DNA from 2 places in the Pseudarthrobacter sp. H2 genome. Region 1 is predicted to be linked to the other one. Evidence: predicted binding sites of a transcription regulator. Region 1 holds the regulator's gene; the other holds the start of a gene.
What was found. The regulator Rex, encoded in region 1, represses fermentation and respiration genes when NADH is low (regulators of the CRP and FNR family bind a similar motif). The targets are predictions, from matches to a motif close to CTTGTGAANNNNTTCACAAG.

Region 2: the regulator Rex is predicted to act here: its motif matches at 1,827-1,846, upstream of ACQCSZ_RS06605 (glyceraldehyde-3-phosphate dehydrogenase).

The regions. Positions count from the first base shown of each region.
Region 1 is NZ_CP189594.1:211,221-215,360, reverse strand. It holds gene ACQCSZ_RS01045 (hypothetical protein) at 1-482, shown strand, start outside; gene ACQCSZ_RS01040 (hypothetical protein) at 694-1,482, shown strand; gene ACQCSZ_RS01035 (redox-sensing transcriptional repressor Rex) at 1,559-2,254, opposite strand; gene ACQCSZ_RS01030 (glutaredoxin family protein) at 2,328-2,600, opposite strand; gene ACQCSZ_RS01025 (HAD family hydrolase) at 2,741-3,559, shown strand; gene ACQCSZ_RS01020 (30S ribosomal protein bS22) at 3,662-3,760, opposite strand; gene ACQCSZ_RS01015 (helix-turn-helix domain-containing protein) at 3,927-4,140, opposite strand, start outside.
Region 2 is NZ_CP189594.1:1,389,803-1,393,942, reverse strand. It holds gene ACQCSZ_RS06605 (glyceraldehyde-3-phosphate dehydrogenase) at 117-1,607, opposite strand; RNA gene rnpB (RNase P RNA component class A) at 1,901-2,294, opposite strand; gene ACQCSZ_RS06595 (slipin family protein) at 2,425-3,255, shown strand; gene ACQCSZ_RS06590 (alpha/beta hydrolase) at 3,312-4,140, shown strand, end outside.

The sequences.
Region 1 (4,140 bases):
TCGAGATGCCGAGCGACCGCCCCAGGAACTTCAACGATGTGCTCCCCCAGGGCGGCTTCTCCGGCATGTTCACCGTCACCCAGATGCCGACCGAGCTGAAGGTTTCCTACTGGATCTGGCTCATCGGCGGCCTGCTGGGCCTGCTGGGCGGAGTAATCGGCCTCTTCGGGTCCTTTGTCCTCATTGCGATCGTCCCGCCGTTGGGCCTTCTGGTATTGCTGCTGGTGCTGGTGGCGCTCGTCCTGGCCGCGGCCCAGGTCATCCTGGCCATGAAGATGAAGGAGGGCCGGGAGTGGGCACGCTTTGCCCTGACGGTTGTTGCCGGCATTTCCCTGGTTCTGGCGATCATCAATGCCAGCGTCGCGGACGGCCGGGGCGGCGGGAGCTGGCCTGGCTTCATCGTCAGTCTCGCGGCCGTGGTGCTCATGTGGCTGCCCAACTCGCAGGCCTGGTTTGCGGGGCTCCGGGGCCGCGCCCAGTAGCCGCCAGCGGCAACATTTTGCCGAAAGTCCGCGTCGGGGCCATCTGCCCGCCGCGGCATGTCCGCGTTCGGAGATAAGGGCCGGGAATACCTCTCCGGAATGATCCTCGCGACTGCCGGCCCGCGGTACGGTGGAACTGACCATGCTGGGGGCAGGGCAGGATCACTGGTCCCGGAATGCAGAGCCGAAATCGACATGCAAAGGACCGCCCATGAGCAACCCGCCAGTCCCCCCTTCGAATCCGGACGGCCCCGAACCGGGCCAGCCGCCGGCACCAGGCTACGGCCAGGGCGGCCCCCAATACGGCCAGCAGGCACCCCAGCCTCCCGCGTACGGCCAGCAGCCCCCGTCAGCGCCGCAGTACGGCCAGCAGGCACCCCAGCCTCCCGCGTACGGCCAGCAGCCCCCGTCTGCGCCGCAGTACGGCCAGGTCGCTCCGCAGGTGCCCCAGTACGGCCAGCAGCCCCCGCAGTTCGGGAACTCCGGCTACGGACAGTCCCCTTATGCCCAGTTCCCTCCCGGACAGCCGGCAGCTCCGGGAGAGGCGCCCAAGCTGGTCAACATTGCCTTCTGGCTGCTCATTGCATCCGGAGCGGTGTGGCTGCTCTCCGTCCTGCTCTCGATCGTGCTCATCGACACCCCCGCCCTCCGGCAGCAGTTCGAGGAGCAGATGCGTGCAAGCGGCACCCAGATAGATTTCAACTCCATCAAGGGCATCATCATCGGGACCATTGTGGCGGTCGCCGTGATCGGCGCCGGCCTCTACGCCCTTGTCGCCATTAACGTCCGTAAGGGCAAGAACTGGGCGCGCATCCTGGGTACCGTCTTCGCCGCGCTTTCCGTCCTCAGCGTTTTCCCGCTGGGCCCCGGAACCCTCTCGGCCCTGCTCGGCATCGCCGCGATCGTGCTGCTCTACCTGCCGGACGCGTCGCCGTACTTCCAGAAGCGGCAGCCGTTCGCCAACCCGTACGGGCAGCCGGGCGCTCCGTTCGGGAAGTAGCCCCCAAGGAAGTAGCTCCGGGGAAGTAGTCCCAGGCACGCTTACAGGGCGCGGGAGCCGGACGGGCTGGCTGAAACTAGCCGGCGTCCTCCGGGTCCTGCGCCCGTTGCGCGTGGTATGCCAAGATCTGCAGCTCGGTCGCCATGTCCACCTTGCGGAGGTTGACCCCCGGCGGCACCTGCAGCATGACCGGTGCGAAGCTGAGGATGCTCCGCACGCCGGCAGCGATAACCCGGTCGCACACGCTTTGGGCCACCGCGGCAGGCAGCGCCAGGACCACCATGTTCGCACCCGTCCGTTGCAGCACGGGCTCAAGGTCTGCTGCGTCGCTGACCCGCAGCCACCCCACTTCGCTGCCCACCACCATCTGGTCCGCGTCGAAGATGGCGACGATGTCGAAGCCCCGGGATTCGAACCCGCCATACCTGGCCAGGGCCTTGCCCAGGTTGCCGGCACCGACAATCGCGACCTTCCAGTCGTGGGTCAGGCCCAGGGCGGCGGCAATGTTCCGGGTGAGGTACTGCACCTCGTAGCCCACGCCGCGGGTTCCATAGGAACCGACATAGGAGAGGTCCTTGCGGAGCGTGGACGAGCTGACGCCCGAGGCCTCGGCCAGGGATTCGGAGGAAACCCTGTCGACGCCTTCAGCGCGCAGCGTCGTCAGGGCGCGCAGGTAGAGGGTCAGCCGGGCCACGGCCGCGGGTGGTATCAGCTTGGCGGCGGTCCCGGATCCCGCCGGCACAGCCTCGGGAGTTGAATCCAGCGAAGTCACTATCTGCTCCATTGCGTCGCGTTGTGCCTTCCACTCTAGATCCCCGGCAGTTCACGCATCAAAGCAGGCCGCGTCAGGGCTCCTGGCCGAGGGCCCGCCGCAGGGTCCGCGCCAGCCGTGTTTCGTCGATTTTCCAGAAATCCCGCTGGACTCCGTCCACCAGCAACACCGGGATCTCCTCGGCGAAGCGCTCGCGCAACTCGGCGTCGTCGTCGACGGATTGCTCCGTCCAGTCAATCCCCAGAGCCGCCGTGACTCGGCCGACGGCGGCGCGCGCCTCGGCGCAGAGGTGGCAGTCGGTTTTGGTGATCAGGACGACGTCGGGGCGGGGCGCGGGCGTGGGCATGGTTCCACGGTAGCCCGGCGGCGCGCCCGGCGTCGACGCAGGGCAGCCGGAGGGGCAAAACGGGCCGGTCCGGGGTGTTTCGCGGGCCGTCATGACGCGTGCGACACGGGAGGAACGCCCGCAATGACTAGACTCGAGGCATGCCCGAGGAGAAGTACGCCGCTGTGGCCACGGCGCCGCATGCAGCCTGGCAGCATGGCGAGGCCGCGTTCTTCGACGTCGACAACACCCTCATGAAGGGCGCCAGCCTGTTCCACGTGGCGCGCAAGATGTACCAGCGCGGGGCCTTCACCATTCCCCAGGCCGCCGGTTTCGCCTGGAAGCAGTTCATGTTCGTGCTGCGCGGGGAAAACATCGATGATGTCCACGCCGTCCGCGATTCCGCCCTCACCCTTGCCGCCGGCATCACCGTGGAGGACATCGAGGCGCTCGGCGAGGAAGTCTACGACGAAATGATTGAATCCCGGATCTGGCCTGGCGCCAAGGCGCTGGCCGAGCAGCATCTGCGGGTGGGCCGCAGGGTGTGGCTCGTGACCGCGACGCCGATCGAGGTGGCCACCGTGATTTCGACCCGACTGGGCCTGACCGGCGCCCTCGGGACGGTGGGCGAGATCGTGGACGGTTCCTACACCGGCAGGCTCGTGGGCGACATCCTGCACGGGCCGGCCAAGGCCGTTGCCGTCCGTGACATTGCCGAAGCCGAGGGCCTGGACCTTAACCGGTGCTGGGCCTACAGCGATTCCCACAATGACATCCCGCTGCTGGGCATGGTGGGGCATCCGGTGGCCATCAACCCGGATTCCAGGCTGCGCCGCCACGCCCGGGACAACAACTGGCCGGTCTACGATTTCCGCTCCGGACGGCGCGCGGCCACCCTGGGCCTGAAGGCGGCCACCGTCGGAGGGGTCGTCTACGGCCTCTGGCGGGGCTTCTCCCGCTTCCGCGGCCCCACCCGCTGAGGCCAGGCCGCCGCTCTGCGGTCAGGCCGCCTGGACCACCCCGCCAAAGAAAATGCCCGCCGCCGGGAAGGCAACGGGCATTTCACGCAGTGCGAACTATTGCTACTTCTTATTGCGGCGCTGGTGGCGCGTCTTACGAAGCAACTTGCGGTGCTTCTTCTTGGCCATACGCTTGCGACGCTTCTTAATAACTGAACCCACGAAAGTCCCTCACAAACTAGATGCAGGACCTGTCTGCTGGGAGTCGTCCGCGGATTGAGCTTGAGACTGAACAACTGACAGGTTCTTACGATGACGTAAAACGTTCCTTAACAGGGTACCGCCTATCCGGGGCGGCCTACGACCGCAGGCCCTGTCCGCGGACAGTTCAGCCTGTTTCCGTACGTCCGTCGGCGTGCCTGTCGACCACCGCGCCTTTGAGATACTGTTCGACAGCGTTTTCCGGTACCCGGTAGGAGCGTCCGAAGCGCACGGCCGGCATCTCTCCCGAATGCACCAGGCGGTAGACGGTCATCTTTGACACCCGCATGACCTCCGCGACTTCAGCCACGGTCAAAAAGCGTGCGTTGGAGAAATTGGCC
Region 2 (4,140 bases), 1.2 Mb from region 1:
CTTTCCCGGCCGATTCCAGAGCATCGGCCGGGAAAGGGTAAATAAGTCCCGGTCAGGGACGTGCGGTGAGGCTGCCGCTACCGGAGCCTGCAGGCCCGGCAATCAGGCGTCGGTAATCAGGCGTCGGCGGCCAGGCCCGCGGCGACCAGGATCGAGGCCGCGTCCTTTGCGGGGAAGGACGGCGGGTTCACGCCGGCTATTTCCTCCATGACGCGGACCACCTGGCAGCTGTAGCCGAACTCGTTGTCGTACCAGACGTACAGCACGAGGTTCTTGTCGCTGGAGATGGTGGCAAGGCCGTCAACGATGCCTGCCCGGCGGGAGCCGACGAAGTCCGTGGAGACAACCTCGGGCGAATCGATGTAATCGATCTGCTTGCGCAGCTCCGAGTGCAGCGACATTTCCCGCAGGTAGTCGTTGACCTCGTCCTTGCTCGTGCCGTTCTCGAGGCTCAGGTTCAGGATGGCCATGGAGACGTCCGGGGTGGGGACGCGGATGGCGTTGCCCGTGAGCTTGCCCTGGAGTTCCGGCAGGGCCTTGGCCACGGCCTTGGCGGCACCCGTCTCGGTGATGACCATGTTCAGGGCGGCCGAGCGTCCGCGGCGTTCACCCTTGTGGAAGTTGTCGATCAGGTTCTGGTCGTTGGTGAAGGAGTGGACCGTCTCCACGTGGCCGTGCACGACGCCGTAGCGGTCGTTGATCGCCTTCAGCACGGGGGTGATGGCGTTGGTGGTGCAGGAGGCCGCGGTGACGATCTTGTCGGAGTCGGTGATCGCACCGTGGTTGATGCCGTGCACGATGTTCTTCAGGTCGCCCTTGCCCGGAGCGGTGAGCAGCACACGGGAGGCGCCCTTGCTCTGCAGGTGCTGGGACAGTCCCTCGGCGTCGCGCCAGCGACCCGTGTTGTCGACGATCAGCGCGTCGTGGATGCCGTAGGCGGTGTAGTCCACGGTGGCGGGGTTGTCCGAGTAGATGACCTGGATCTGGACACCGTTGGCGGTGATGGTGTCGTTCTCGAGGTCCACCTTGATGGTGCCCTCGAAGGGTCCGTGGACGGAGTCGCGGCGCAGCAGGCTGGCGCGCTTGGTCAGGTCGTTGTCCGAGCCGCGCCGGACCACGATGGCGCGGAGCCGCAGGCCGTGGCCGCCGCCGGCCTTTTCGATCAGGAGGCGGGCCAGGAGCCGGCCAATGCGTCCGAAGCCGTACAGGACGACGTCGGTGCCGGTGCGGTCGTCGCCGCCGCGCTTGCCCACGACCTCGGCGAGTTCCTCGCGGAGGAATTCATCCAGCGTGGCGCCGTTGCCTTCCGCCCGGTACTTCTCGGTGAGCCGGGCGACGTCGATGGCTGCCGCGCCCAGTTCCAGCTTCGTCAGGGCCTCAAGGAGAGGTGCGGTCTCTTCGAGGCGCAGCTCTTCGTGGCTCATCCGGCGGGCGAAACGGTGCGCCTTCAGGATGTTCATAGTGGACTTGTTGATCAGGCTACGGCCGTGGATGGAAGTCACCACGTTGTTCTCGCGGTACAACCGGCCGATGAGGGGAATCATGGCCTCGGCGAGCGCCTCACGGCCCATCCACGTATCAAGACAAGAATCTGATGTCTGGCTCACAGAACTACCTTCCTAAAATCCACCACATACGTCCGCGTATGTGGAAGTCGGCCGCCGGAGGGTGTCCGGGAACCTGGCCGCCGGCGGGGATTCGGTCCACCCCGGGCGCCTGCATGAAGTGCAAAGAAAAACCGCCGGCTGCGAACGCAGACCCGGCGGGAGAACTTCTACGTTCACGATCCATTCTAGGGTGGCGCCGCGGTGGCCGGTGCACGGCCCGGCGTGAAATCACTCACATACGCCGTGCGGAGGCCCGGCCGGGTGGAGGCACAGGTGGCGCCGCGGCCGGTGGGTGGATGGGTTGACCGATACGCCGGGTTCTGTGTTCCCGCGCCGTTACCGGCGCGGGAGTAGCGGCCATCCATCTACGAACGCCGTTGCCGGCGCCCTCCAGCGGCCTACCCGGACACTCGGGCGGGCAGCCCTCAAACGTGCCCTGTCTGGCCTTGCTCCGGGTGGGGTTTACCTAGCCTTCCCGGTCACCCGGGAAGCTGGTGGTCTCTTACACCACCGTTTCACCCTTACCTGCCCTGCAGCCTGTGCAAGCACCAACGGCAGGCAGGCGGTCTGTTCTCTGCGGCACTGTCCTGCGGGTTACCCCGAGTGGGCGTTACCCACCACCCTGCCCTGCGGAGCCCGGACGTTCCTCGAGCCACTTGCGTGACGCGCGGCCGCCTGGTCAACCCATCCGCAGTCCATTCTACGGTCCCCGGAGGCGCGCCATCACCGGATCCATTTGGGGTCCCTGGTGGGACAATGGAAGCAGGAACGGGGCAGGACAGTCCCCGGCTTCAGGTTGCACAAGGGAAGTGATCCGGTGGACCTCACCAGCATCGTCGTCCTCATCGTCGTCGTCGTACTGCTGCTGACGCTGGCCCGGATGTCCATCCGGATCGTCCGCCAGTATGAGCAGGGCGTCCTCTTCCGGCTCGGCAGGGTGATCGGGGTGAGGTTGCCCGGGCTGCGCTTCATCATTCCGGTGATCGACAAGCTCCCGCTCGTCAGCCTGCGGATTGTGACCATGCCGATCCAGTCGCAGGGCATCATCACCCAGGACAACGTCAGCGTCGATATTTCCGCCGTGGCGTACTACCGCGTGATCGACGCCGTGAAGTCGGTCGTCGCGATCGAGAACGTGGCGGCGGCCATCAACCAGATCGCCCAGACCACGCTGCGGAAAGTCGTCGGCCGGCACAGCCTGGACCAGACGCTGTCCGAAACCGAGCGCATCAACAGCGACATCCGGGAGATCCTGGATGCCCTCACGCTGGAGTGGGGAGTCCAGGTCACACTGGTGGAGCTCAAAGACATCCAGCTGCCCGAGAGCATGAAGCGCGCCATGGCCCGCCAGGCCGAGGCGGAGCGGGAAAAGCGGGCGAAGATCATCGCCGCCGAAGGCGAGTCCATCGCCGCTGCCGCCCTCGGCGACGCCTCGGACACCATGATGGCCCACCCGCTGGCCCTGCAGCTGCGGAATCTTCAGTCCCTCGTGGAGATCGCGGTGGACAAAAATTCGACGGTCGTCTTCCCTGCACCGCTCATGAGCACCATTGCAGAGCTCGCCGCCTTCCTCGCGCGCGAGACCCAGGCGGCCCGGACGGCCCAGACAGCGGCGTCGGCCTCCGCCACTCCGATCAAGGCCGCGTAGGACGGCGGGTAGGAACTACCCGTGTGCCAGGCGGCCCCGGTGTCTATGATCAGACAATGAAAGGGCCGTTGCTTGGTCGCCGGCGGATACTGGAGCTCGGAGCCGGGCTGCTGGGCGCCGCCACGCTGGACGCGTGTGCGACCGCGGAAAGCCGGCCGGAGGCCGGAACGGCAACCACAACTGCAGCCCAACAGCCTGACGGGATGGCCGGGACGCCGTCGGCCGAACCCGCAGCCGCTCCGGACGGGCCTGAGGCGCCTGGGGAGACGGGTGCGCAGCTGGAGTTCAGGACCGGGTCCTTTGTCTCGGAGTTCCGGCCCGGCGTCGCCACGGAATGGTCGGTGGCCGCGCCGCTGCTGTACGGCCGGGCCGGGCAGCACAAGCTTCCCGTGGCGGTGTTCCTCCACGGCACCGGCAGCAGCAACCGTTTCATCTTCGACGTCCTCGGCGCCCAGGCTGTCCTGCAGCGGCACCTCGCCGAGGGCGGACTGCCCTTCGCCATCGCAGCCGTGGACGGTGCCGACACGTGGTGGCACCCGCGCGCGGACGGTACCGATACCCAGTCGATGCTGCTCGCCGAGTTCATCCCCCTCCTCGCCGGGCAGGGGTTCGACACCGGCAACCTCGGCCTTGTGGGCCTGTCCATGGGCGGTTTCGGTGTGCTGCTGTTGGCCTCGCAGGGAAAGATCCCCGGGCTCCGGGCCGTCGCCGCCATGAGTCCCGCCGTCTCGAGCGACTACGACGCCAGCCTGGAGGATGCCTTCGACAGCCCCGAGGACTTCGCGGCCAATGACGTCTTCGCGCTCCGGCCGCAGCTGGCACCGCTGCCCAAACGGATCGACTGCGGCACCGACGACGCACTCCTAGCCACGGTCCAGGACTACG